Regions from separate parts of the Streptomyces sp. NPDC052079 genome, predicted to be linked through region 1. Evidence: riboswitches for the same ligand, from Rfam matches in the RefSeq annotation. Region 1 holds a riboswitch; each other region holds the start of a gene.
What was found. A riboswitch is a leader RNA that binds a small molecule or an ion and turns the genes downstream of it on or off. The one in region 1 is predicted to bind cyclic di-AMP.
Positions count from the first base shown of each region.

Region 1 (6,910 bases):
TGCCGGTCTTATGGTCGACCGCGATGCTGATCGCGCCGACCGTGGAGCCGGACTGCTTCGGCTCGATGACCAGCTTGTAGGCGTCCCGGCCGGCCACCTGGGCGGTGCCGTCGACGGTCACGGACGTGGTGTCGTCGACCGCCTTCAGCGCCTCCTCGGCGAAGTCCTTCGGGGTGGCCGGGGGCTGCCGCTCCCGCTCCTCGCCGGACGTGTCGACGGTGCCGTGGTAGACCTCGTTGGACTCGCTGTCGTAGCCCCAGAGGTCCTCGCCGTTACGGATCAGGCTGTACTCGGCGGCGTCCTCGAGGAGCGACACCTTCTGCCGGTCGGGGCCGTCGGCGGCGACCCGCAGCGTGTGCGTGCCGGACGCCAGTTCGGTGAGCTTGGCGGACGGTTCGGCCGAGGAGCCGCCGCCCTCCTCGCCGTGCCCCATCGCGCCGGACGCGATGCTGTTCTCCAGGCCGCCGAGGTTCGGCAGTCCGAGGTCCGTGGTGATCTTCACGGTGCCGGACAGCTGTTCGACGTCCGATGTCGCGATCTTCTCGATGAGCTGCGCCGCGGTGATCTCCGGCAGGTCGGGGTCGCCGGAGCTGGCGATCGCGGGGACGAGCCCGATGGTGGCGGCCGCCACTCCCATCACCGTGACCGGGACGACGTACCGCGCGGCCCTGCGCCGCCCCGTGCGCGGCTCGTCGACCTCCTCCGCGGCCGTCGTGTTCTCGGAATCGTACGGTGCCATGTGATGCCCTCCGTGGTCGGCGGCGGCTTCCGTCTCGTGTCCTTGCACCAGTCTCACCCTGAGCCGCCATTCTCACCCGAACCGGTGAGACGTGGTGTTGTCCGTCTGGTCCATCTGACCAAATACGGCATGCGGAAGCGTCAGACCCCGGACGCAACTCCGTGTACTGCTCCGGTATGACACGCGAGGTGGTTTTCTCCCCCGACCAGTAGGGGGCGCGGGGCAGTTCGGGCCCGGCCGGGCTCAGCCGGCGCGGTGCACCACCGCGTCGCACAGCTGCACGAGTGCCGCCTTGGCCTCGCACTCTCGCAGCGGGGCCAGCGCGGCGCGCGCCTCCTCGGCGTACCGCACGGTGTCCCGGCGGGCCTGCTCCAGCGCGGGGTGCCCGCGCAGCAGCCGCAGCGCCTCGGCGTGCCGGGCGTCGTCGGTGAGGTCGGAGTCCAGCAGCTCGCACAGGGCGATGTCCTCGGCCAGTCCCAGCCGGGCCGCCCGCTCGCGCAGCCGCAGCACGGGCAGCGTGGCGATGCCCTCGCGCAGGTCGGTGCCGGGGGTCTTGCCGGACTCGCTGGAGTCGGAGGCGATGTCCAGGACGTCGTCGGCGAGCTGGAAGGCGACGCCGAGCCGCTCGCCGTACTGGGTGAGCACGTCCACGACCGTCTCGTCGGCGCCGGACATCATCGCGCCGAAGCGGCAGGAGACGGCGACCAGCGATCCGGTCTTGCCGCCGAGCACGTCCAGGTAGTGGTCGACGGGGTCGCGGCCGTCCTGCGGTCCCGCGGTCTCCAGGATCTGCCCGGTGACCAGCCGTTCGAACGCCTCGGCCTGCACCCGGACCGCCTCCGGTCCGAGGTCGGCCAGGATGTGCGAGGCCCGGGCGAAGAGGAAGTCGCCGGTGAGGACCGCGACGGAGTTGCCCCAGCGGGCGTTCGCACTGTCGACACCGCGCCGGACCTCGGCCTCGTCCATCACGTCGTCGTGGTAGAGCGTGGCCAGGTGGGTGAGCTCCACCACCACGGCGGACGGCACGATGCCGGGCGCGTAGGGGTCGCCGAACTGGGCGGCGAGCATCACCAGCAGCGGACGGAAGCGCTTGCCGCCGGCCCGCACCAGATGCTGGGCGGCACCGGTGATGAAGGGGACCTCACTCTTGGTGGCCTCGATCAGCCCTTCCTCGACAGCCGTCATTCCGGCCTGGACATCGGCTTCCAGAGCCTGGTCCCGCACGCTCAGCCCGAACGGCCCGACGACGGTCACGAGGGGTCTCCTGTCTGCTGGTGTCCACTGGCGGTTACGCGGAATGTCGATACGTCGCTGCCATCACTCAAGTCAGCGTATCCGGTCACGTTTCGATCACCGCCAGCACCCGGGGTTACCGGCAGGGCGGCACCGGATCGGGAGCGGAGTGCTTTTGACCGGTTGATAACAACGGACAATGTGCCACCTTCCCGGACGTAACGCCCTGTCAACCATCCTGCCCGGACGTCCGTCCGATTTGCCGGAATTAGCAAGCGAATTCCTCTTGGCGGTAAATGGTCCCTGGGCTCGCGGTGAGTGAAGTCGGTCACGTGCCGCCCGCCGCGTCCACCACCTGGCCCGATCGGCGTTTTTCCCTCCCACGAAACCGAGTTGACCGTTGGCACCCGCAAAGGATCAAGCACCCCAAATCACCCGATCCAAGATCAAAGGGCTGATTGCGTGACACCCGCACTTGTTCCCTCCATGTGCTCTCGCATACGTTCCGGGCCTGCCGGGCGGACGCCGAATCCTGCCACCGCCCGCATGACACCCACCGACCAACTCACACACGGCAGGAGCGGGGGACCCAGGTAAGCCGCCGGCCCGGCCACGCGCCGGAACGGCGGGGTCCTGTCCTCCCATTCCCGTCCTCCGCCCGAACGGGCGGGCGGGAGCGGGACGACAGGGCCTTGGGGTGAAGCCATGCCTCCAGGGGCACGGCCGGGCACTCTCCCGCCCGAACCCGACAGCTCACCTCGCAGGCGTAGGAGAGGAACCCAGACATGTCCGTTTCCGGTCAGCTGCGTCGCTTCGGCAACCGCCGCATCGCCCGCACCCTCGCCGTCGCCGGTACCGGCGTCGCCGTGGTCGCCCTCCCGCTGTTCGGCGCCACCACCGCCTCCGCGGCCACCCAGACGGCCACCCCGACCGCCGCTTCCACGACGGCTTACCCGAACAACCTCGACGGCTGGATCCGCGAGTCGCTGGACGTCATGGCGCAGCACGGCATCCCGGGCTCCTACGAGGGCATCCACCGCAACATCATGCGCGAGTCCTCCGGCAACCCGACCGCCATCAACCTGTGGGACTCCAACGCCGCCAAGGGCACCCCGTCGAAGGGCCTGCTGCAGGTCATCGACCCGACCTTCCAGGCGTACCACGTGCCCGGCACCGCCTTCGACCCGTACGACCCGGTCGCGAACATCACGGCGGCCTGCAACTACGCCGCCGACCGCTACGGCTCGATCGACAACGTCTTCGGCGCGTACTGAGCCGGGCGCTGACGGCCGACCACGGCCGGCCCACCGAACAGTCGCTCGAGGACGACGGCCACGCCGTCGTCCTCGTTCGACGTGGTGACCTCGTCGGCCACCGCCTTCAGCTCGGGATGCGCGTTGGCCATGGCGACCCCGTGCGCCGCCCAGTCGAACATGGGGATGTCGTTGGGCATGTCGCCGAAGGCGACCGTCCGCTCCGGGCTCAGCCCCAGGTGCTCGGCGGCCAGCGCCAGGCCGGTCGCCTTGGTCACCCCGCACGGCTGGAGCTCCACGGTTCCGGGTCCCGACATGGTGACCGTCGCCAGCGAACCGACCACCGCACGCGCCGCCGCCGCCAACGCGTCGTCGGACAGATGCGGGTGGCGCAGCAGCACCTTGCTGATCGGCCGCTCCCACAGATCACGCCGCCGCTCGATCCGCACCGCGGGCAGCGTCGGATGCGGCATCAGATACCCCGGCTCGATCAGCGTCAGCCCGTCGACCCCGTCCTGGTCGACCGCGGCGTACACCTCCCCCACCTCGGCCTCGATCTTGCCGAGGGCGGTCTCCGCCAGTTCCCGGTCCAGCCTGACGGACCACAGCAGCCGGTGCGCGCCGGCGTCGTACACCTGCGCGCCCTGTCCGCACACCGCGAGCCCCGTGCAACCGAGGTCGTCCAGAAGCGGCCGCACCCTGGGGGCGGGACGCCCCGTCACGACGAGGTGCCGGGCACCGGCCCGCTCCGCCCGCGCGAGCGCGGCGAGGGACCGGTCGGACAGGGTGTCGTCGCCGCGCAGCAGCGTCCCGTCCAGGTCGGTGGCGATGAGTGAGAAAGCGGTGGGTGCGGCCATGATCAGAGAATACGGACAACGCGACCGTCCGATTCACCATGCCCGTATCCGCTCGCTTTCGGCGCGGTTCTCCTTCCGTCATCACCGGGTAAGGACCGGTTGAGGACTCTTTCACCGTTTGGCAAGAACATCGTCCGCTATCTACCGCCCCGGTGGGCTCGGGCGGTACCTTCCAAGAGTCCAGGGGGGACTTGATCGGGGGGTCAGGTGAGCAGTGGACGCATGCGCGTGCTGAGGCCGGAGGAGCTGGGCGAGGGGGAACGGGAGCGCTGGCGCGCATTACGTGCCGCGATGGACGCACCACGCAGCCCTTTCATGGAACCGGAGTTCGCCACCGCCGTGGGCCGGGTGCGGCCCGGGGCCCGGGTGGCCGTGCTGTACGAAGGGGCGGAACCTGCGGGCTTCCTGCCCTACGAGCGGGGCGTGGCGGGACAGGGCCGGGCGATCGGGCTCGGGGTGTCGGACTGCCAGGGCGCGGTGCTGGCTCCCGGTGCCGTCCTGGAGACCGGTGAACTGCTGCGGGCCTGCTCGTTGTCGAGCTTCGCCTTCGACAACCTGGAGGCCGGACAGGAACTGTTCGCGCCGCACGCGGCCGAGGAGCATGCCAGCTTCGTCATCGACGTGGAGAAGGGCTACGAGACCTATGAGTCGGTGCTGCGCACCCAGTCGCCGAAGTTCCTGAAGACCACGCTGGCCAAGGAGCGCAGGCTGGGCCGCCAGGCCGGACCCGTGCGGTTCGTCTTCGACGAACGCGACCCGGCCGCGCTGCGGGCGCTCGTCGCGTGGAAGTCGGCGCAGTACCGCAGGACGGGCCGCCGCGACCGGTTCGCGCAGGAGTGGATCGCCCGGCTCGTGGGCCGGCTCGCCGAGACCCGGGCCCCGGAGTGCACCGGCACGCTGTCGGTTCTGTACGCCGCTGACCGGCCCGTCGCCGCGCACTTCGGCCTGCGTTCGGCGTCCGTCCTGGCCTGCTGGTTCCCGGCGTACGACCCGGAGTTCGCCAAGTACTCGCCCGGGCTCGTGCTGCATCTGCGGATGGCCGAGGCGGCGGCGGCCGAGGGCATCGGGCTGCTGGACATGGGGCGCGGCCGGGCCGAGTACAAGGACTCGCTGAAGACCGGCGAACTCGCCGTCTACGAAGGTGCGGTGACCCGTCCGGGGGCGGGCGCCGCGCTGCACTGGCTGAGCCGTGAACCCGCGCGCCGCGCGCACGCGTTCGTCCGCAGCCGCCCGCGCCTGGCGTCGCTGGCGACACGGACCTTGAGGGGCGCGGCCCGGCTGCGCCGCTCGTGAGGAGGGGGAGGGGAGGACGTATGTCCGGCAGAGCACGAGCGCGTACGCAGGAGGAGATACGGCGGTTCCTGTCCATCGGGGCGGTACAGGTCGCCGAACTGGACCTGGCCGCGGGCGGAAACGAGGCCGTACTCAGACCCGGCCCCGGAAGCCCACCGGTGACCCACGGCGAGGTGTTCCTGCTCGTCAGACGGGCGGGCAGACCGGTGGGCACACTGCTGACCCGGGTACCGGAGGGAGCGGACCCACGAGGGGCGCTCGCCCAGGCGGCACGTCAGCGGTTCCCGGAAACGACACGGACCACGGGCACGGATACCGCGCGGGATGCGGGCGCCACGGGCGAGACAGCCGCGCGGGACACAGACGCGCAACCCGCACCGGACAAGGGCGCGCAGCCCGCGCGGAACGCAGACGCGCAGCCCGGACGGGACACGGGCCAGCAGGCCGTGCCGGATGCGGGGGTGTCTTCCGGGACGTCCGGTGGTGGGGCCGGGCGGGCCGTCGGCGGTGGTGGGTTGCCGTTCGTGTCGGTCGTCGTCGCTACCCGGGAGCGGGCCGGGCAGCTTGGGCGGGCGCTGGACTCGCTGCTCGCGCAGGAGCATCCGCGGTTCGAGGTCGTCGTCGTCGACAACGCTCCCCTGACCGGCGACACGCGGGACCTGGTGGAGCGGAAGTACGGGGAACGGGTGCGGTACGTCTGCGAGCCGGCCCCCGGTCTGGCGATCGCCCACAACACGGGGCTCGCTGAGGCCCGGGGCGAGGTCATCGCGTTCACCGACGACGACGTGGTCGCCGATCCCCGCTGGCTCACCGAGCTGACCGCGCCCTTCGCCGCCGACCTCCGGCTCGGCTGCGCCACCGGACTCATCCTGCCCGCCCGGCTGCGCACCCCGGCCCAGGTCCTGCTGGAGAGCCACGGCGGCTTCGCCAAGGGCTTCACGCCGACGACGTACGACCCCCAGGACCCGCCCCCCGACGAGCCGCTGTTCCCCTTCACCGCGGGCCGCTTCGGCTCCGGCGCGAACATGGCCTTCCGCGCGGACGTGCTGCGCGCCGTCGGCGGTTTCGACCCCGCCACCGGTGCCGGGACACCCGCGCGGGGCGGCGACGACCTGTACGGCTTCGTGCGCGTGCTCGCCCAGGGGCACCGGCTGCACTACACCCCGTACGCGCTGGTGTGGCACCACCACCGGGAGACCTGGGCCGACCTGGAGACCCAGGCGTACGGATACGGCGCCGGCCTCACCGCCTATCTCACCGCCGTCCTGATCAACCGGCCCGCGCTGCTGCCCGCGTTCCTCGCCCGGCTGCCGCGCGGTCTCGCCCACGCCCGCGCGCTGACCGCCGTACGCGACACCGACGGCGGTGGCGGCGCACCGGGCGCGCACGACACCCGCACCCATCCCTGGCCGCGCCGGCTGTCGCGGCTGCAGCGCAGGGGGATGCTCCACGGGCCGGCCGGCCATCTGCGGGCGCGGCGGGCGTTGCGGAACGGCGCGGGAAGGGGGACGCGATGAACCCGCCACACGCGACCG
Region 1 is NZ_JBFAWL010000001.1:81,133-88,042, reverse strand. Features, by position in the region: gene AB0L56_RS00425 (DUF2092 domain-containing protein) at 1-739, opposite strand, end outside; gene AB0L56_RS00420 (polyprenyl synthetase family protein) at 983-1,993, opposite strand; cyclic di-AMP (ydaO/yuaA leader) riboswitch at 2,618-2,754, shown strand; gene AB0L56_RS00415 (transglycosylase SLT domain-containing protein) at 2,758-3,246, shown strand; gene AB0L56_RS00410 (HAD family hydrolase) at 3,210-4,082, opposite strand; gene AB0L56_RS00405 (GNAT family N-acetyltransferase) at 4,305-5,375, shown strand; gene AB0L56_RS00400 (glycosyltransferase) at 5,396-6,892, shown strand; gene AB0L56_RS00395 (polysaccharide deacetylase family protein) at 6,889-6,910, shown strand, end outside.

Region 2 (6,910 bases), on a different contig from region 1:
GCACCTCACCGAGAACGAGGCCGCCGCCATGGCGTTCATCCTGCTGTTCGCGGGCTTCGAGACCACCGTGAACCTCATCGGCAACGGCACCTACGCCCTGCTCACCCACCCGGATCAGCGCGAACGCCTGCAGTGGGCCCTCGCCGCCGGGGACCGCGGGCTGCTGGAGACCGGTGTCGAGGAACTCCTGCGCTACGACGGCCCCGTGGAGATCGCCACCTGGCGGTTCGCCACCGAACCGGTCACCATCGGCGGGCAGCGCATCGCGGCGGGCGACCCGGTGCTCGTCGTCCTCGCCGCCGCGGACCGGGACCCGGACCGGTTCGCCGACCCGGACGTGCTCGATCTCGGCCGGCGCGACAACCAGCATCTGGGATACGGCCACGGCATCCACTACTGCCTGGGTGCCCCGCTGGCCCGCCTGGAGGGCCAGACCGCGCTCGCCACGCTGCTGACCAGGCTTCCGGACCTGAGGCTGGCGGTCGAACCGGACGAACTCCGGTGGCGCGGCGGGCTCATTATGCGCGGACTGCGCACACTTCCGGTGGAATTCACCCCACCGCAAAAGTGACGGACCGGGCTCCGGTCTTTGCCCCCGCTCGGGCCAGCGCAAACGTGACACGCGCTCAACTCTGTGATCTTCACGTGATCTGCGCGGCATTAACTTGTGACAAGTGATCGACTGCCGATACCTTCACCCTTCAAGTGCGGCGCTCCGTCTCGGGCTCCTTCGCCGCGCCGGTTCATCGCTGTCGTGTGAAAGGTCTTCGCATGCTCTCCGGGAACGGTCGGCACCGCCGCCCCCGCCAGGCTCCGGCTCTCCTCGTCGCGGCCGGAGTGACCGGCTCCGCCATCGCGATCCCGCTCCTCGCGGCCGGCAGCGCCAGCGCGGCCGACGGCTCCACCTGGGACCGGGTCGCCGAGTGCGAGAGCGGTGGTTCCTGGAGCGAGAACAGCGGCAACGGGTACTACGGCGGCCTGCAGTTGACCCAGGACGACTGGGAGAAGTACGGCGGCCTGGACTATGCGCCGAGCGCCGACCAGGCCAGCCGCAATCAGCAGATAGCCGTCGCCGAGGCGATCCTCGCCGACCAGGGTGTCGGAGCATGGCGCACCTGCGGCCTGCTCGCGGGCCTGGAGCAGAACGCTCCCGCGGCCGACGTCGACACGGGTACGTCCGCCTCGCCGGACTCCGGCGACGCATCCGCTTCCGCCTCTCCGTCGGCCACGGCCGACCCGTCGTCCGGTGCGGACGGAAAGGACAAGACGCCGGAGGGCGCCGGCGGCGCATCGTATGAATCCGGCAGGTCGACTGAATCGGACGCCCCTTCGGGCAGCGACGGTGGCGACAAGAGTGCGGACGTCAGTGCCTCCCCCTCTGCCACCCCCGACGGTGACAAGCCGGACAAGACGGTGCAGAGCGGCGGTTCTTCAGCGGACAGTGGTGACGAGGGAACCGGTCGCCACCGCGGCGCCGGCGCCGAGGAGGGTGAGGACGAGGAGCGTGCGTCCGAGTCGTCCGGCCGGCACGCGCGCGGTCTCGACGCCTGGGGCAGCACCGGCGGCTCCTACACCGTGGACTCCGGGGACAACCTCTCGTCCATCGCCGACTCCCTTGCGGTCGACGGCGGATGGCGTGCGCTGTACGCCGTCAACGCCCAGCTCATCGGCGCCGACCCGGACTACATCCTGCCGGGTCAGGAGCTCGAGGTCGGGACCGAAGCGGGCGAAAAGTGACATCCGAAATCGCCCGGACGCGGGGCCGGTTGACGGCATGATTCGCGCCGAATGTCCGGTGTAAAGGCCGTGAGAGATAGGTCTCAGAAGCGCTGATCCTCTTTGATATTCCGTGAATCGCGTGTCTACGGTCGTGACCGCTCGCCATCGCGGGCCCCGGCTGCCGCCACGCCGAATCCTGCCAGCGGCAGCACGGGAACAGTCGTCGCGTCATGCGCCGTAGGCAGGAGCGGGGGACCCAAGGTAAGTGCCCTTTCCGGTGATTGACACCGGTTCGGGCTTGGGGTGAAGCCGCCTCCCGGGAGGGACGCGGCCGGGCAACTCAACCGGCCCGAACCCGACAGCTCACCTCGCAGGCGTCGGTGAGGGGATCCACCATGCTGTTTTCCGGCAAGGGCAAGCACCGTCGTCCGTCCAAGGGCACCCGCGCGATGACCATCGCCGGTGTCGCCTCCGCCGCCGTCGCCGCCCCGCTGATGGCGGCCGGCAGCGCCTCCGCCGCCACCGCGTCCGAGTGGGACGCCGTCGCCCAGTGCGAGTCCGGCGGCAACTGGTCCATCAACACCGGCAACGGTTACTACGGCGGTCTGCAGTTCTCCGCCTCCACCTGGGCCGGCTACGGCGGCACGAAGTACGCCCCCAGCGCTGACCATGCCACCAAGGCCCAGCAGATCGAGATCGCCGAGAAGGTCCTGGCGGGCCAGGGCAAGGGCGCCTGGCCGGTCTGCGGCAAGGGCCTCTCCAACGCCGCCTACACCGGCGACTCGGCCGGCTCCGCGCAGAACACCCAGCCCCGCGAGACCGAGCAGAAGGCCTCGCGCTCCACCGAGCGCCCGGCCGCCGAGAAGCAGGCCGAGCCGAAGGCCGAGAAGAAGACCGTCACCACCCCCACCGGCAAGAAGGTCGAGAAGGGCGACGGCGAGTACAAGGTCGTCAAGGGCGACACCCTCAGCTCCATCGCCGAGGAGCACGACGTCAAGGGCGGCTGGGCTGAGCTGTTCAAGCTGAACGACGACATCGTCCAGGACGCCGACCTCATCTACCCGGGCCAGCAGCTGCACCTGAAGTAGGGCAACGCCGCAGGTCCCTCCCCGTCCCCACGGGCTCCCCGCCCCGGTGCGTCATCCCCCGTACGCACCGGGGCGGGGTCATGCGCGGGGGAAGACTTTCCGGTCGGGGTTTCCGGAACCGCCTTTGTTCCGATCAAAAACAATCTACGCTCGGTTCTGTCCATGGGGTGAGCGGCCGGATGGCCGATCGCCCGGAGCCGGTTAGGCTCGGTCTCGCAAGACCTCCGTGGCCTTGCTCACCCGCGTCACATCCAAGAAGGAGATGCTCGTGCCGTCCATCGACGTCGTCGTAGCCCGGGAAATCCTGGACTCCCGAGGCAACCCCACGGTCGAGGTCGAGGTCGGCCTCGACGACGGCAGCACGGGTCGTGCCGCCGTCCCGTCCGGCGCCTCCACCGGCGCCTTCGAGGCCATCGAACTCCGTGACGGCGATGCCAACCGTTACCTGGGCAAGGGCGTCGAGAAGGCCGTACTGGCCGTCATCGAGCAGATCGGCCCGGAGCTCGTCGGCTACGACGCCACGGAGCAGCGCCTGATCGACCAGGCGATGTTCGACCTGGACGCCACCGACAACAAGGGCTCCCTGGGCGCCAACGCCATCCTCGGCGTCTCGCTCGCCGTCGCCCACGCCGCCTCCGAGGCCTCCGACCTTCCGCTGTTCCGCTACCTGGGCGGTCCGAACGCGCATCTGCTGCCGGTGCCGATGATGAACATCCTGAACGGCGGCTCGCACGCCGACTCCAACGTGGACATCCAGGAGTTCATGATCGCCCCGATCGGCGCGGAGTCCTTCTCCGAGGCCCTGCGCTGGGGCGCCGAGGTCTACCACACGCTGAAGAAGGTCCTGAAGAGCAAGGGCCTGGCCACCGGCCTCGGCGACGAGGGCGGCTTCGCCCCCAACCTCGGCTCCAACCGTGAGGCCCTCGACCTCATCCTCGAGGCCATCAGGGAAGCCGGCTACACCCCCGGCGAGCAGATCGCCCTCGCGCTCGACGTCGCCGCCTCCGAGTTCTACAAGGACGGCTCCTACACCTTCGAGGGCAAGACGCGCTCGGCCGCCGAGATGACCGAGTACTACGCCGAGCTCGTCGAGGCGTACCCGCTCGTCTCCATCGAGGACCCGCTGTTCGAGGACGACTGGGAGGGCTGGAAGACCATCACCGCCAAGCTCGGTGACAAGGTCCAGCTCGTCGGCGACGACCTGTTCGTCACCAACCCCGAGCGTCTCGCGCGCGGCATCGACGAGGGCGCCGCCAACGCCCTGCTGGTCAAGGTCAACCAGATCGGCTCGCTGACCGAGACCCTGGACGCCGTCGAGCTGGCCCAGCGCAACGGCTTCAAGTGCATGATGTCCCACCGCTCCGGCGAGACCGAGGACGTCACCATCGCCGACCTCGCGGTCGCCACCAACTGCGGCCAGATCAAGACCGGGGCCCCGGCCCGCTCCGAGCGCGTCGCCAAGTACAACCAGCTGCTGCGCATCGAGGAGATCCTCGACGACGCCGCGGTGTACGCCGGCCGCAGCGCGTTCCCGCGGTTCCGCTCCGAGGACTGAGCGCCGGTTCGCAGGCAGCGTCGTACGTACGTCCCCGTACTCGGTCCCGTACCGTGTGCGGGGACGTACGCGCGTATGACGGTGAACGAGACGCGTATGACGGCGAGACGAGAGGCGGGATCATGGCGGTGCTGTGCGGGAGCGCGACTCCGTGACCGGCCGGGACCGTTTCTCCACCGCGACCAGGATCCGGCTGATCGGCGAGCAGACCGCCGCCCGGGTCTACCGCTCGCAGACCAGGCGGCAGGCCCGCCGCTCCCGGCTGACCGGCCGGGCGGCGCTGCTCGCGCTGGTGCTCTGCTCGCTGATCGTGGCCCTCGCCTACCCCATGCGGCAGTACGTCTCCCAGCGGGCGGACATCGCCGAACTCCAGCAGAAGCAGGACGAGACCCGTCAGCGGGTCGAACGGCTGCGCGACATGAAGGCCCGCTGGCAGGACGACGCCTACGCCGAGCAGGAGATCCGCCGGCGCCTGCACTACGTCATGCCCGGCGAGACCGGCTACATCGTCGTCGATCCGGACACCGCCGGGACGTCGCGCACCGATCTCGAGGCGGCCGACCGCCCCTGGTATTCGAACGTCTGGGACGGCGTCGACAAGTCCGACGCCGCGGTCCAGTGACCACCCTTTGCAGAAAGCCGTAGAAGAGACACGTATGGAAACCCCTCCGCCCACGACCCCGCGCACCGAGCCCACCGACGCGGACGTCGAGGCCTTCAAGCAGCAGCTCGGCCGGCCCCCGCGCGGGCTGCGCGCCATCGCGCACCGCTGCCCCTGCGGACTGCCGGACGTCGTGGAGACCGCGCCGAGGCTGCCCGACGGCACCCCGTTCCCCACGCTGTACTACCTGACGTGTCCGAGGGCGAACTCCGCGATCGGCACGCTGGAGGCGAGCGGCCTGATGAAGGAGATGACGGAGCGGCTGCGCAGGGACCCCGAGCTGGCCGCGGCGTACCGCGCGGCGCACGAGGACTACATCCGGCGCCGCGACGAGATCGAGGAGCTGAAGAACTTCCCGAGCGCGGGCGGCATGCCGGACCGGGTGAAGTGCCTGCACGTCCTGGTCGCCCACTCGCTGGCCGCGGGCCCCGGGGTCAACCCGCTGGGCGACGAGGCGCTGGCGATGCTGCCGGAGTGGTGGAGCAAGGGCCCGTGCGTGACCCTGCCCGAGTCCGGTACGGAGAATACGGAGAAGGAGGACGGCCAGTGACCCGGGTCGCCGCCATCGACTGCGGTACGAATTCCATCCGTCTCCTCGTGGCCGAAGCGGACCCTGACACGGGCGAACTGACGGACCTGGACCGGCGGATGACGATCGTGCGGCTCGGCCAGGGCGTCGACCGCACGGGCCGGCTGGCCCCCGAGGCGCTGGAGCGCACCTTCGCCGCCTGCCGCGAGTACGCCGAGATCATCAAGCAGCACGGCGCCGAACACCTCCGTTTCGTCGCCACCTCCGCCACCCGCGACGCCGAGAACCGCGACGAGTTCGTGCGCGGGGTGGTGGACATCCTGGGTGTGGAACCCGAGGTCATCACCGGCGACCAGGAGGCCGAGTTTTCCTTCACCGGTGCCACCAAGGAGCTCGCCGGGCGGGCCGACCTGCGCCGTCCGTTCCTGGTGGTGGACATCGGCGGCGGCTCCACCGAGTTCGTCGTCGGCGACGACCACGTACGCGCCGCCCGCTCCGTGGACGTGGGCTGCGTACGGATGACCGAGCGGCACCTGGTGCGCGACGGGGTCGTGACGGACCCGCCCACCGAGGAGCAGATCGCGGCGATGCGCACGGACATCGAGGCCGCCCTCGACCGTGCCGAGGAGACGGTCCCGCTGCGCGAGGCGCACACCCTGGTCGGCCTGGCGGGCTCGGTCACGACCGTGGCGGCGATCGCCCTGGACCTGCCCGCGTACGACTCCGCGGCCATCCACCACTCCCGCGTCTCCCATGACCGGGTCCGCGAGATCACCGAGTGGCTGCTGCACTCCACCCACGCCGAACGCGCCACGGTGCCCTCCATGCACCCGGGACGCGTCGACGTGATCGGCGCCGGCGCCCTGATCCTGCTGGCGATCATGGAACGGATCGGCGCCGAGGAGGTCGTGGTCTCGGAGCACGACATCCTCGACGGCATCGCCTGGTCCATGGCCTAGGTCTCCTTTGCTACTGGTCAGTAGCACTCCGCTGAGCAGTCGGGATAGCGTTTGAGCGGTGCTCGGGGGGCTCGCGGGCCCCTCGGGGAGGGGTCGGCCGGGAAAGTTCGTGAAGTTCTTCACAAGGAATTGGCCCCGGCGGAACGAAGAAGTGGGTCCGATTGACCCGTTCGGGCCCTCAACACCCCTTTGAACACGTTCAGAAGGGGATGCGAAGCGTCTCGTCGGCGAACGCGGCGCGGACCGGCCGACCGGCCTCACGCTCGCCGCGAACCGATAGAGAGGCAGCTCACGCGCCATTGACAACGCCCCGTGCGATACTCCGGTTCCCGATCGGCGATGTGATCTGGATCAAGAAGCGCGGGATGGTAACACAGGGCCTGTCGGACCTTGTGAAGG
Region 2 is NZ_JBFAWL010000017.1:12,899-19,808, reverse strand. Features, by position in the region: gene AB0L56_RS22845 (cytochrome P450) at 1-571, shown strand, start outside; gene AB0L56_RS22840 (transglycosylase family protein) at 772-1,737, shown strand; cyclic di-AMP (ydaO/yuaA leader) riboswitch at 1,943-2,111, shown strand; gene AB0L56_RS22835 (transglycosylase family protein) at 2,115-2,807, shown strand; gene eno (phosphopyruvate hydratase) at 3,076-4,362, shown strand; gene AB0L56_RS22825 (septum formation initiator family protein) at 4,514-4,984, shown strand; gene AB0L56_RS22820 (DUF501 domain-containing protein) at 5,019-5,573, shown strand; gene AB0L56_RS22815 (Ppx/GppA phosphatase family protein) at 5,570-6,511, shown strand.
Region 2: another riboswitch for cyclic di-AMP. It lies ahead of AB0L56_RS22835 (transglycosylase family protein); the one in region 1 lies ahead of AB0L56_RS00415 (transglycosylase SLT domain-containing protein).

Region 3 (6,910 bases), on a different contig from region 1:
CGGTGGGCCCGGTGATCCCGGCGCTGCACCGGATCGGCGGCATGGACGTGCTGCACCGTGCGGACGCGCCGGAGGTGCTGCTGGTGGCCGTCGGCGTGATGGCGCCGGTCTGTCTGGGGGCCGCCGAACTGCTGGAAGCCCGCGGTATCGGGTGCACGGTGGTCGACCCCCGGTGGGTCAAACCCGTCGACCCGGCCCTCCCGCCGCTGGCTGCCGGCCACCGCATGGTGGCCGTCGTCGAGGACAACAGCCGGGCCGCCGGGGTGGGTTCCGCGGTGGCGCTGGCACTGGGCGACGCCGAGGTCGACGTGCCCGTACGCCGGTTCGGCATCCCGGAGCAGTTCCTCGCGCACGCCAAGCGCGGTGAGGTGCTCGCCGACATCGGCCTCACGCCCGTCGAGGTCGCCGGGCGGATCAGCGCGAGCCTCGCCGTCGGGGAAGAACTCGCGAAACAGCCACAGGACGCACAGGAGCACCAGCCATGACCACCGCGGAGTCGGCGTCGGAGTCGTCAAGAGCCGGGAAGTTCGACCTCGGCGCGCTGCTGGCCGAGCGCGGGGCCGAGCGCTACGAGCTGCACAGCCGGTACCTCAACCACCAGCTCCCGCGCATGCTGCACACCCTCGGCTTCGACAAGGTCTACGAGCGCGCCGAGGGCGCCCACTTCTGGGACGCCGACGGCAACGACTACCTGGACATGCTCGCCGGGTTCGGGGTGATGGGCCTGGGCCGCCATCACCCCGTGGTCCGCAAGGCGCTGCACGACGTCCTGGACGCCCAGCTCGCCGACCTCACCCGCTTCGACTGCCAGCCGCTGCCCGGACTGCTGGCCGAGAAGCTGCTCGCGCACACCCCCCACCTGGACCGGGTGTTCTTCGGCAACAGCGGCACGGAGGCGGTCGAGGGCGCCCTGAAGTTCGCCCGGTACGCGACCGGCAGGCCGCGCGTCCTCTACTGCGAGCACGCCTTCCACGGCCTGACCGCTGGCTCCCTCTCCGTCAACGGCGAGTCCGGCTTCAAGGACGGGTTCACCCCGCTGCTGCCCGACACGGCCGTCCCGCTCGGCGACCTGGACGCCCTGGAGCGGGAGCTGCGCAAGAAGGACGTCGCCGCGCTGATCGTGGAGCCGATCCAGGGCAAGGGCGTCCACGTGGCACCGCCCGGCTATCTGCGGGCCGCCCAGGAGCTGCTGCACCGGCACAAGGCGCTGCTGATCGCCGACGAGGTGCAGACCGGACTGGGCCGGACCGGCGACTTCTACGCCTACCAGCACGAGGAGGGCGTGGAGCCGGACCTGGTGTGCGTGGCCAAGGCGCTCTCCGGCGGCTATGTGCCGGTGGGCGCCACCATCGGCAAGGACTGGATCTTCAAGAAGGTCTTCTCGTCGATGGACCGGGTGCTGGTCCACTCGGCCAGCTTCGGGTCCAACGCCCAGGCCATGGCGGCGGGCCTCGCGGTGCTGTCGGTCATGGAGGACGAGCAGATCATCGCGAACGTCCGCACCACCGGCGAGCTGCTGCGGACCCGGCTGGCCGCGCTCACCGACCAGTACGAGCTGCTCGCCGACGTCCGCGGCCGGGGCCTGATGATCGGCATCGAGTTCGGCCGGCCCCGGTCGCTGAAGCTGCGCTCCCGCTGGACCATGCTCCAGGCGGCCCGCAAGGGGCTCTTCGCGCAGATGGTGGTCGTACCGCTGCTGCAACGGCACCGGATCCTCACCCAGGTCTCCGGCGATCACATGGAGGTGATCAAACTGATCCCGCCGCTCGTCATCGACGAGGAGGACGTGGACCGGTTCGTGCGCGCCTTCCGCGCGGTCATGGACGACGCCCATGATGGCGGTCTGATGTGGGAGTTCGGCAGGACGCTGGTGAAGCAGGCGGTGGCCATCCGCTGACCGGAGGACATCCGGCCGTTTGCCTGTGAGGCAAGAAAATTGCCCCACGGGCAAATTTCCGGCTCAATGGGGGCATGAGCTCCTCCGACGCCGAGCCGCCGACCGGGCCTGCCGGTGGCCTTCCCGCGGTCGCGCCCCAACTGCGCGCCCTGCGGCGACGGGCCTCCCTGACCCTCGAGGCCGCCGCCCGCGACGCCGGTCTGTCACCGGCGCATCTCTCCCGGCTGGAGACCGGGCAGCGGCAGCCCTCGCTGCCGATGCTGCTGTCCCTCGCCCGGATCTACGGTACGACGGTCTCCGAGCTGCTCGGCGAGGCGGCCACCGAACGGGACGCCGTGGTCCGCGCCGCCGACATGGAACCCACCGCGGCGGGCGGCTGGACGTACTGGCCGGCCGGGGCGCCGGGGCGCGGCATGCAGGCCCTGCGGGTCCATGTGCCGCACGGCTCCCAGGGCGACATCGTGCGCGTCCATCCCGGCGAGGAGTGGCTGTACGTCCTCAAGGGCCGGCTGCTGCTGCGCCTGGGGGACGTCCTGCACCGGCTCGCCCCGGGCGACAGCGCGCACTTCGACTCGCTGACCCCGCACCGTATTGCCGCAGCCGACCCCGACGGGGTCGAACTGCTGTTCGTCCACACCCTGCTGCAGAGTCCCACGGCCGCGCTGTGCCTGGGCCCGATCCACGGAGAAGCGACATGACTGGTAAGGACATGGAGGAGAAGTTCCCACGGGCCCTGTGGGTGCGGCTGTTCATCTACGTGGTGGTGGGGCACCTCTTCGCGGCCTTCATCTACTTCCTGTTCGAGATAGCCCCCAAGAAGTAGACGCCGGGGCGGGTGCCCGCCTCAGTCGAGCATGCGCTCGCGCAGCCGCTCCCGGGCCCCGGGGGTGAGGCCGAGCCCCTGCTCCAGATAGGCGTCGACCCCGCCCCAGGTCTCCTCCACCGTCTCGAAGGCGGCCGACAGGTACTCCGCCCGGGCGTCGAACAGCGGGCTGAGCAGCTCCATGACCTCGGAGGAGTAGGCCGAGGCGGAGCTGCCGCTGCGGTGCACCTTGTAACGGCGGTGCTTGGCGTTGGACTTGAGGTAGTCGTCGACGATCGCGTCCCGCTCGACGCCCAGCGCGAGCAGCGTCACCGCCACGGACAGTCCCGCACGGTCCTTGCCCGCCGCGCAGTGCATCAGCACGGGGACGCTGTCCTCGGCGAGCGAGCGCAGCACCTGGGCGTGCTCGGCGGTGCGCTCCGTGATGATCATCCGGTAGGAGGTGATCATCCGGTCCGCGCCCTTGCCGTCCGCGAGGACCGAGCGCAGCTGGTCCAGGTCGCCGTCGCGGACCATCTTCCAGAACTCGGCGCCGTCGGCCGGGTCGCTGAGCGGCAGGTTCAGATTGCGCACGCCCGGCAGTTCGACGTCCGGCCCCTCCAGCTTCTGGTCCGCCGCGTTGCGGAAGTCGAAGATCGTGTGCAGCCCGAGCGAGGACAGGAAGACGGCGTCCTCGGCGGTCGCATGGGCCAGGTGACCGCTGCGGAACAGCACCCCGTGCCGCACCCGCCGACCGTCCACGGTCGGCAGTCCGCCCACGTCGCGGAAGTTGCGTACTCCGGCCAGCTCGGGTTCGGTCGACGGGATCTGCTGCGTCACGGGGACTCCTCCCACTCGGCGCCGCCGCCGCTGCTCGTCGGCGGGCATCACCTGACGATACGACATGCCTGCCTGGGGCAATGAGTTCTCCACAGGCGTGGCCCGGCCGCCCAGGCGCCCAGGATGCGCATGCCTGTGATCGCATGATTGAGGCGTTGTGTCCGATTAGGTCGCTTCGCTATAACATGCCACCAAAGCAGGAGAAATGGGAGTGGGGTGCGTGAGCAGCGTCATATCCGTGACGATGTGTTATCGCCATGCTCACGTAATCAAGCGCAATAACAAGGGAATTCGTGGGCCCTCTGCATCACGATTGACGCTCGGTGACGTCAATTCCTCCTGTGGATCACGGAAAAAGCACCTTCGCGGCGAACTGCCGCTTGTCCCGTCGCATCCGGGTCGCTTACGTTCACGACCGATCCGGACGGACGCCTAATCCTGCCGCCGCCCGGAGCCCGCACACACTGACCCGTGTACGGCAGGAGCGGGGGACCCACAGGTAAGACTGCCTGTTCCGGTCTCCGGAACGGCTTGGGGTTAAGTCGCGTGATATCGCGGCCGGACATCTCCAGTCCGAACCCGACAGCTCACCTCGCAGGCGCCGGAGAGGAATTCGTCATGCCCGCGAAGGGTAAGCACCGCCGTCCCAAGGCTCAGCGTTTCACCCGCTCCATCGCCGTCGCCGGAACCGGTGGCGCCGCACTCGCCCTGCCGCTTCTCGGCGCCACCGGCGCGAACGCCGCCACGCCGCAGGCGGCCCCCGAAAAGGCCGTCCAGTCCCTTTCCGCCGGCGGCCACGAGGCCACCGCCGAAAAGAGCGACCAGGTCCGCACGTACACCGTGAAGGCCGGCGACTACCTGGCGAAGATCGCGGAGACGGAGAACGTCGACGGCGGCTGGAAGCAGCTCTACGCGGACAACCGCGAGGCCGTCGGCGACGACCCGGCACTCATCCACCCCGGTCTGAAGCTCACCATCGACGGTGAGGCCGCCAAGGCCACGCCGAAGAAGTCCACTGCGCCGGCGTCTCCGAAGCCTGCCGCGGCGAAGGCCGAGAAGCCCGCCGAGCAGCCGGCGCAGCAGCCGGCCGAGCAGCCGCAGCCGTCCTCCCCGGCCGCCTCCGGTTACAGCTCCCCGGTGCCCGGCGGCGGCATCGGCACCGCCTACAAGGTGGCCGGCGGCATGTGGTCCAGCGGCTACCACACCGGTGTCGACTTCAGCGTCCCGACCGGCACCTCCCTGAAGGCCGTCGGCTCCGGCACGGTCGTCTCCGCGGGCTGGGCCGGCGCGTACGGCAACCAGGTCGTCATCCAGCTCAGCGACGGCCACTACGCCCAGTACGCCCACCTGTCCTCGCTGTCGGTCTCGGCCGGCCAGACCGTGAGCGCCGGCCAGCAGGTCGGTCTCTCCGGCTCCACCGGCAACTCGACCGGCCCGCACCTGCACTTCGAGATCCGCACCACCCCGAACTACGGCTCGGACGTGGACCCGCTCTCCTACCTCCGCTCCAAGGGCGTCTCCATCTGACCCCCTGCGGCAACCTTCCTGACACGCGCACCGAAGGCCGGACCCCATCCACGGGTCCGGCCTCCGGTGTATTCCGGACCGGGCGACATTCTGAGAGTGGCTTATCTCACCGCACGTCAACGCTCGCCTACGGTCGCGTAGGTCACATTCCACGGTGAATCATGATCTGCCGTGGCAGACGATTCGAAGAATGACAGCAGAAGAGTGATCGGGTCGTACGTGGCGGTGGGGGACAGCTTCACCGAGGGCGTGGGTGACCCCGGCCCCGACGGGGCGTTCGTCGGCTGGGCCGACCGGTTCGCCGTGCTTCTCGCCGACCGCCGGCCCGAGGGGGACTTCGAGTACACCAATCTCGCGGTGCGCGGAAAGCTGCTGGACCAGATCATGGCGGACCAGCTCCCGGTGGCGGTCGAACTCGCCCCCGACCTGGTCTCGTTCTGCGCGGGCGGCAACGACATCCTCCGTCCGGGCACCGACCCGGACGAGGTCGCCGAGCGCTTCGAGCAGGCGATCGCCGCCCTCACCGCCGTGTGCGGCACGGTCCTGGTGACGACCGGGTTCGACACCCGCGGCGTCCCCGTGCTCAGGCATCTGCGCGGCAAGATCGCCACGTACAACGGGCACGTACGGGCCATCGCCGACCGCTACGGCTGCACGGTGCTGGACCTGTGGTCCCTCAAGAGCGTCCAGGACCGCAGGGCCTGGGACGCCGACCGGCTGCACCTCTCGCCCGAGGGCCACACCCGCGTCGCGCTGCGCGCGGGCCTCGCCCTCGGCCTGAAGGTGCCCGCGGACCCGGAGCAGCCGTGGCCGCCGCTGCCGCCTCGCGGCACGTTGGAGATCCGGCGGGACGACGTCCACTGGGCGCGGGAGTATCTGGTCCCGTGGATCGGCCGCCGCCTGCGGGGGGAGTCGTCGGGCGACCACGTCACGGCGAAGGGGACGCTGTCCCCGGAGGACATCCGGTCGCGGATCGCGAAGGTGGCGTGAGGCGCGGTTCGCGGGGTGCTGGGCGCGCGGGGCGTGTGTGGGTGGTGCGTGGCTGGTCGCGCAGTTCCCCGCGCCCCTTTTGGGGTGCTGCGCTCGCGGCGTCTTGAGGTCCGCGTGGGGCTTGGCGCGCGGGGGCGTGTACGGGTGGCTGGTCGCGCAGTTGCCCGCGCCCCTTTGGGGGCGCGGGGGCTGTTTCCACAACTGCCCCCGTCCGCGGAGCCACCGCACATAATGGACACTCCGATCGACTTCATCTGGAGGTACCGTGGCCGCTTCTTCCGCCCCCCGGGCGAGGCTGACCGCCCTGCGGCTGCCGGCCTTCGGCGCGGAGCCGGCCGGTGAGCGCCTGGCGCGGATCCGCAGGTCCCCGCACTTCGCGAACGGCGTGTTCCAGAACCCGGGCGGGCAGGCCCGTACGCGTCCCTCCGGGTCGGGATGGGACATGGCCAAGCAGTTCCTGGACAAGGACTCCCGCTCCCTCCGCGCCCCGCAGGGCACGATCCCGGTCCATCCCACCACCCTCGCCGACCTGAACCGCCCGCCGGCGACCGGGCTGCGCCTGACGTGGATGGGCCACTCCAGCGTGCTCGCGGAGATCGACGGGCAGCGGGTGCTGTTCGACCCCGTGTGGGGAGAGCGCTGCTCGCCGTTCCCCTTCGCCGGACCCAAGCGGCTGCACCCCGCGCCCCTGCCGCTGGCGGCGCTCGGCCCGGTCGATGTCGTCGTGATCTCCCACGACCACTACGACCACCTGGACCTGCCGACGATCAAGGCACTGGCCGGCACGGACACCTTGTTCGCCGTGCCCCTCGGCGTGGGCGCGCACCTGGAGCGCTGGGGCGTGTCCGAGGGCC
Region 3 is NZ_JBFAWL010000021.1:50,374-57,283, reverse strand. Features, by position in the region: gene dxs (1-deoxy-D-xylulose-5-phosphate synthase) at 1-485, shown strand, start outside; gene AB0L56_RS25460 (aspartate aminotransferase family protein) at 482-1,897, shown strand; gene AB0L56_RS25455 (XRE family transcriptional regulator) at 1,972-2,595, shown strand; gene AB0L56_RS25450 (DUF6126 family protein) at 2,592-2,720, shown strand; gene AB0L56_RS25445 (tyrosine-protein phosphatase) at 2,742-3,539, opposite strand; cyclic di-AMP (ydaO/yuaA leader) riboswitch at 3,992-4,153, shown strand; gene AB0L56_RS25440 (peptidoglycan DD-metalloendopeptidase family protein) at 4,158-5,066, shown strand; gene AB0L56_RS25435 (SGNH/GDSL hydrolase family protein) at 5,271-6,056, shown strand; partial or broken gene AB0L56_RS25430 (MBL fold metallo-hydrolase) at 6,322-6,910, shown strand, end outside.
Region 3: another riboswitch for cyclic di-AMP. It lies ahead of AB0L56_RS25440 (peptidoglycan DD-metalloendopeptidase family protein); the one in region 1 lies ahead of AB0L56_RS00415 (transglycosylase SLT domain-containing protein).

Region 4 (6,910 bases), on a different contig from region 1:
GCACCCACGCCCGGTGTGTCGATCCGCCGTACCCGGGCCAAGGGCGAGCCGCGCTTCCCGGACGGGCCGAAGCCCGACCCGGCCGGGTCGCACTTCGAGCGGCGGATCCGCAGTTTCCAGCCGCGCCGCAGCCGTGTCACCGCCGGGCAGGCGGACGCCCTGCAGCGGCTGTGGCCCCTGTGGGGTTTCGACATCGACGGCAGCGGCCCGCTCGACCTGGCCGCGTTCTTCGGCAACGGCAACCCGGTCGTGCTGGAGATCGGCTTCGGCATGGGCGAGGCCACCGCCTCGATGGCCGCCGCCGACCCGGCCACCAACATCCTCGCCGTGGACGTCCACACCCCCGGCCAGGGCAATCTCCTCAACCTCGCCGACCAGCAGGGACTGACCAACGTCCGGGTCGGCAACGGCGACGCGATCATCCTGCTGCGCGAGATGCTGGCCCCCGACTCCCTGGACGGACTGCGCGTCTACTTCCCCGACCCGTGGCCCAAGAAGCGGCACCACAAGCGCCGGCTGATCCAGCCGGAGTTCCTCACTCTCGCCGCGACCCGGCTGCGGCCGGGGGCGGTCGTGCACTGCGCCACCGACTGGGAGCCGTACGCGGAGCAGATGCTCGAGGTGCTCACCGCGCACCCCGCCTTCGAGAACACGCAGGCGGACGGCGGTTTCGCGCCACGTCCCGAGTTCCGTCCGCTCACTCGTTTCGAGGGCCAGGGACTGGACAAGGGTCATGTCGTGAACGACTTGCTCTTCCGCCGCGTACCGCACGAGGAGCGGACCGGGCGCCAGGCCCAGGAGTAAGCCCCAGGCCGGGCCCGAGCCCGCACGCAGTCCTGCCCCTCCCTCGTAAGGGTCGATCCCGTGGCCACCAGCCCTCCGTACCCGACGCGCCCCGGCGAGGCCCCCGGCGGAACGCTGGGGCACGCACACTGGTGGCAGCGGCCCTGGGTGCGTTACGGCACGCTGATCACCCTGCTCACGCTGTCCGGTCTGGTGATCCTCGCCCTGGTCCGCGAGCAGACGGGAACCCAGGGATTCCTGGTGGGAGTGGGTCTCGCCGTCCTTCCCGTGCCGCTGCTCATGGCGGCCTTCCGCTGGCTGGACCGGGTGGAGCCGGGCCCCTGGCGGAACCTGCTGTTCTCGTTCGCCTGGGGTGCGTGTGCAGCGGCGCTGATAGCGATCGTGGCGAACAGTTTCGCCACGCAGTGGATAGCGACGGCGACCGCCGACCCGACCGGCGCCAACACGCTGGGGGCGACCGTCATAGCCCCGGTCGTGGAGGAGTCAGCGAAGGCCGCGGCCGTCCTCCTGGTCTTCCTGTTCCGCAGACGGGACTTCACCGGGATCCTCGACGGTGTGGTGATAGCCGGGGTCACCGCCACCGGCTTCGCCTTCACGGAGAACATCCTCTACCTCGGCACCGCCTACGGCACCGACCAGCTCACGGGCGACAGCGGCGTGGCCTCGGTCACCGCGGCGACCTTCTTCGTGCGGATCGTCATGTCGCCGTTCGCGCACCCCTTGTTCACCGTGCTCACCGGGATCGGCTTCGGCATCGCCGCGCTGTCCACGGACCGGCAGCGGGTCCGGCGCGTGCTGCTTCCGCTGTGCGGTCTGCTCCTCGCGATGGGCATGCACGCCCTGTGGAACGGCTCCACCACGCTCGGCCAGTACGGCTTCATCGCGGTGTACGCGGCGTTCATGGTGCCGGCGTTCGGGCTGCTGACCTGGCTGGTGGTGTGGACGCGGCAGCGCGAGCTGCGGACCGTCCGGACGGAGCTGCCCGCGTACGCGGTGGCCGGCTGGCTCACCCCGGCGGAGCCGTTCGCCCTGGGCTCGATGCGGGCGCGGCGCCTCGCCCGGCGGTACGCGCGCCGGTACGGCGGAAAGCCGGCGGCGCGCGCGGTCGCGCAGTACGAGGCGTACGCCACCTCGCTGGCGTTCCTGCGGCACCGCGGCCGGCTGGGGCGGGCCGGGACGGACTTCGTCCCCCGGGAACGGGAGCTGCTGCTGGAGCTGTGGCACCGGCGGGGTGCGGCGCGTCCGGCCCTGGACCACGCGGCCCGTCTCACCGCACCGCCGGTTCCGGTCGCTCCCACGCCGTGGCCGGTGCACGGGGCGTACGGGCATCCGCCGTACGGCCATCCCGCCCACGGGAGCCCGCCCTACGGGCATCCCTACCCCGCCTACGGCTCCGACGCCCACCGCTTCTGACGTGCGAAGGTCCCCGGAAACACCTGACCGGCAGCCCTGACGTCGGGGGGTCGTCGTCGGGACTGCCGGCGTTCAGGAGCGGCAGGAATCGGGGCGGCGGTGATCAGGGGGTGAGGCCCTTGCTCTGCAGCCACGCCATCGGGTCGATGCCCGAGGAGGAGCCGCCGGAGTGGACCTCGAGGTGGAGGTGGGCACCGGTGGAGTTGCCGGTGGAGCCGACGCGGCCGATCACATCGCCGGTGTTGACCTTCTGGCCGACGCTGACGCTGATGGAGGACTGGTGGGCGTACCAGATCTCGGTGCCGTCGTCGAGGGTCAGCACGGTCTTGTAGCCGTAGGAGCCGTCCCAGCCGGCGGAGGTGATCGTGCCGGTGTGGACGGCCTTGATCAGCGTGCCGGTGGGGGCGGCGAAGTCGAGGCCGGTGTGCTGACCGGAGGACCAGTAGGCGCCGGCCTGGCCGAAGGTGGAGGAGATGGTGTACGAGGAGGTCGGCAGCGTGTACTGCTTGGCCAGCTGGGCGAGGCGCTCGGCCTCGGCCTTCTTCGCGGCCTCCTCCTCCGCCTTCTTCTTGGCGGCCTCGGCCTTGGCCTTGGCCTCCTTCTCCGCCTTGGCGGCGGCCTCGGCAGCCTGCTTCTCGGCCGCGGCGGCGGCCTCGGCGGCGGCCTTGGTCTCGGCCTGGTTCTGCTGCTGCTCGACCTGGGCCATGATCCGGGTGCGCAGCGCCTCGCCGGCGCCCTCGGTGCCCTGCTCGGCTTCGGCGGTGGCCATGCCCAGGCTGCTGAGGGGGGTGGTCGAACCCTCGGGCGTTTCCTCGTCGGAGATGAGGGAACCCACGTTGGGGAGGTCGGGCACGGAGATGGAGACCGGCGGCTTGCCGGGCTGGGCGCTGGCCATGCCGCCGGCGCCGACCGCCGCTATGACGCCGACGCCGAGAACGGTGGAGCTGCGGGCGAGCCCTCCCCCGCGCTGCTTGGAGACGCGGTGCCGGCCACGTACCGGGCGAATGGACTCCGCGGTGGGGTTCCACTCCTCGAAGGGGCCCTCGTCGGTGCGGACACCGCCGTAGGCGAAGGTGTCGCTCGGCTTGAACGGGGCCTCGGGGGCAGGCGGGTTGGACGCCACGTGGGCGCGCTCCTTTCCTTCCTTTCGCCTACCGGGTTAGCTGACGGGTTCGGAGCAGGAAGGTCTCCTACGCGCGTATACAAACCGTGTTGCCACGGCTGCACCCACACGACTCACCCCACGGTGGTGGTTCCCCGGTTCCCTTACGGGATTCGGCGCGTGCGCACGGAGCCGACTTCTGTGACGGCTGGGACGACCGCGCTGCGTTATCGAACGTTAATAGACGCGAGGGCCGGATTCCAAGCCGTTCCTCTTGATCGTTAACGATTTTCGCGGGGACTTACCTGCCAGGAGCGCCCAAAAACGGGCGAGTTGACCTCGGCTCGACTGCGGGCCGACTGCTGACGGTGTGTCACCTGTTATGCGCTGCGGGACGGCTGGCTCACAGTAAGTGATGAGGGGAGGGGCGATGCGAAAACACCGAGGGCCGGAACCCTTTCGGATTCCGGCCCTCGGCCTTCAGTAGCGGGGACAGGATTTGAACCTGCGACCTCTGGGTTATGAGCCCAGCGAGCTACCGAGCTGCTCCACCCCGCGTCGTTGAGACCAGTGTATGCCATCCGCGGGACATGCCGCACACCCATTTACGTGTGCGGTTCGTCTCAGCGGCCGGTCAAGTGGACGTTCGGCGCCTTGGCGCGGTCCTCGTACTCCGGCAGGACGACGACGGTGGCGCCCCCGGCCGCCAGGACCGCGCTGCCGTCGGCACCGGCCACAAAGGTGTCCGGCTCCCGCCAGGCCGTGACCACCCGCCGTATCCCCGCGTCCAGGATCAGCCGCGCACAGGGCGCCGGCCGCGACGCGCGCCGGGCGCACGGCTCCAGGCTGGAGTACACGGTGGCACCCGCTAGCCGGGGATCGGCCGGATCGGTCTTGGCGAGCGCGGCCTCCTCCGCGTGCACCACCGGGTCACCGCCCTCCCGGGAGTGGCCCCGCGCCAGCTCCGTGCCGTCCGCGGCCACCACCACCGCACCCACACTGAACGCCGTCTTCGAGGGCGGACACTGCGCGGCCAGCTCGCAGGCGAGGGCCAGCCAGCGGTGGTCGGCGGCGACGGGCAGCGCGCCGGTGCCGGGCGCCGTGGGCTCGTAGCGCATCAGGACCACATCGCCGATCGGGCGGGTCTCCACCAGCCGCAGCCGGCCGCCCTGGTAGGAGCCGGGCCCGAACAGCCGGGGTGCGTCCGCGTCGCCGACGAACAGCGGGGCGAGCACCAATTGGAGCTCGTCCGCGAGGCCCTCGGTGAGCAGCTGGGTGTGGACGCGGCCGCCGCCCTCCACCATCAGCCGCCGCACCCCGCGCACGGTGCCCAGATGCTCCAGCAGGCGCCGCCAGTCGAGCTCCGGGCCGAGCGGGACGACATCGGCGGCGAGGCCCAGGGCGTGGGCGCGCTCGGCGCCCTTGTCGGTGGTGTAGAGGACCTTCTCGCCGCCGGTGTGCCAGAACAACGCCGCCGGGTCCAGCTCGCCGGAGCCGCTGACGGTGACCTTGAGCGGATACTCGGGCTGGCCCCCGGCGAGACGGGCGGCGCGGCGCTCGGGCGAGTTGACCAGCAGCCGGGGATTGTCGGCGCGGATCGTACCGGCGCCGACCAGGATGGCGTCCACGGATGCCCGCACCTCGTCGACCCGGTCGAAGTCGTTCGGGCCGGAGAGCAGCAGCCGCTCGGGAGAGGTGTCGTCCAGGTAGCCGTCGAGGGAGACGGCGGCGGACAGCAGGACGTACGGATGGGGCATCGGCGCACTCCGGTAGGGTCGGCGGCTGGCGGGACCGCTGCGCGGCCCGGGTCAAGTCTGACAACCCGCCGGGCGGTGCGTCGCCCGCGTCCCCGACCGGCCGGGATGACGGTTCAGGGTTCGATCAGGCCGACGCGGATGGCGTAGCGGGTGAGCTCCAGGCGGTCCTTCAGACCGAGCTTGGCCAGCAGATTGGCGCGGTGCCGCTCCACGGTCTTGGGGCTGATCACCAGGAGGTCGGCGATCTGGGAGGTGTGCCCCTCGGCGACCAGCTTGAGGATCTGCTCCTCGCGGTCGGTGATGGCCTTGGCCGGCAGGGTCCGGCCCTCCCGCGCGAGATCGAGGTAGTTGTGGATCAGGGCGTTGACGGCTCCCGGGTAGAGGAACGGCTCGCCGCGCATGGTGGCGTGGCAGGCCTCGACGAGGTCCTGGTCGGCGACGGACTTCAGGACGTAGCCCGAGGCGCCGGCGGCGAGCGCCTCGAAGAAGAACTGCTCGTTGTCATACATGGTCAGGATGAGGATCCGCGTCTCCGGCGAGGTACGGGAGAGCTCACGGGCCGCCTGGAGACCGGTCGGACGGGGCATGCCGATGTCGAGAATGGCCAGGTCGGGGCGGTGCTCACGGGCCTGTTCGAGGGCTTCGACGCCGTCGGCGGCCTCGGCCACCACGGTCAGATCCGGTTCGCCGTCCAGGATGAGGCGAACCCCCCGGCGCACCAGCGCGTGGTCGTCGGCGAGAAGGATGCGGGTGGGTGCCCGCTCGGTCATGTTCAGCGTTTCCGGTCGGGTGGCAACGGTCACGGAGGCGGAGGAGCGTGCGCGGGCATCGACGGCCCCCGTACGGGAATGACGGCGTGCGCGGGGTAGCGGGCGGGGACGGGCACGGCCAGACGCACCTCGGTGCCGCCGTCGGGGCCGGGTTCCACGGCCAGGTGGGCGCCGACGAGCAGGGCGCGTTCCCGCATGCCGCGGATGCCGGCGCCCTCCGCCGCGCCGACGATGCCCCGGCCGTCGTCACGGACGCGCAGCAGGACACCGCCGGGCGCGCGGGTCAGGGCGAGCTCGGCCCGCCGTGCGTGGGAGTGACGGACGGTGTTGGTGAGGCCTTCCTGGGCGACCCGGTAGATGACCAGCTCGGTCTCCCGGTCGAGCTCGGGCAGGTCTCCGGTGAGGCTGTGCTGGACGCTCAGACCGCCGCCGCCGAACTCGGTGGCGAGGGCCTTGAGGGCGCTGGCCAGACCCAGCTCGTCCAGGACCCCGGGGCGCAGCCGGCGGGCGATCCGCCGGATCTCCTCCAGACTCGCGCGGGTGGTCTCCTGCACCTGACGCAGCTCCTCGCCGAGCTCCCACGGGGCATGGTCGGCGGCCCGCTTGAGCTGCAGCAGTACGGCGGTCAGGGACTGGCCCACCTCGTCGTGCAGCTCCTGGGCGATACGGCGGCGCTCCCCCTCCTGCGCGGACAGGGCGCGGGCGCTGCTCGTGGCGCGCTCGTCCTCCAGCCGGTCGAGCATGGTGTTGAACGTGGTGATCAGCTCGGCGATCTCACCGCGCCCGCCGACCTCCGGGCGGTGCCCCGGGCGGAGCAGGTCGGTGGTGGTCATGGCGCGGGTCAGGCGCTGCAGCGGCGCGAGCCCGAAGCGGAGCAGCAGCGCGTTGGCGACCAGCATGGCGGCCAGGCCCACGGTGAGCACCGCGGCCTCGGTGAGCAGCACAGGGGTGGAGACGGTGACGGGTCCCGGCAGAAGGGCCGTGGCGACGACGAGCACGACGGCGTTCAGCATGAACATCCGCCAGAACAGAGGCACCCCGCGCCTCCTCGCCATGGACCGCTC
Region 4 is NZ_JBFAWL010000002.1:584,373-591,282, reverse strand. Features, by position in the region: gene trmB (tRNA (guanosine(46)-N7)-methyltransferase TrmB) at 1-804, shown strand, start outside; gene AB0L56_RS07280 (PrsW family intramembrane metalloprotease) at 865-2,217, shown strand; gene AB0L56_RS07275 (M23 family metallopeptidase) at 2,321-3,340, opposite strand; cyclic di-AMP (ydaO/yuaA leader) riboswitch at 3,352-3,508, opposite strand; tRNA gene AB0L56_RS07270 (tRNA-Met) at 3,804-3,877, opposite strand; gene AB0L56_RS07265 (dihydrofolate reductase family protein) at 3,943-5,076, opposite strand; gene AB0L56_RS07260 (response regulator transcription factor) at 5,190-5,846, opposite strand; gene AB0L56_RS07255 (HAMP domain-containing sensor histidine kinase) at 5,876-6,883, opposite strand.
Region 4: another riboswitch for cyclic di-AMP. It lies ahead of AB0L56_RS07275 (M23 family metallopeptidase); the one in region 1 lies ahead of AB0L56_RS00415 (transglycosylase SLT domain-containing protein).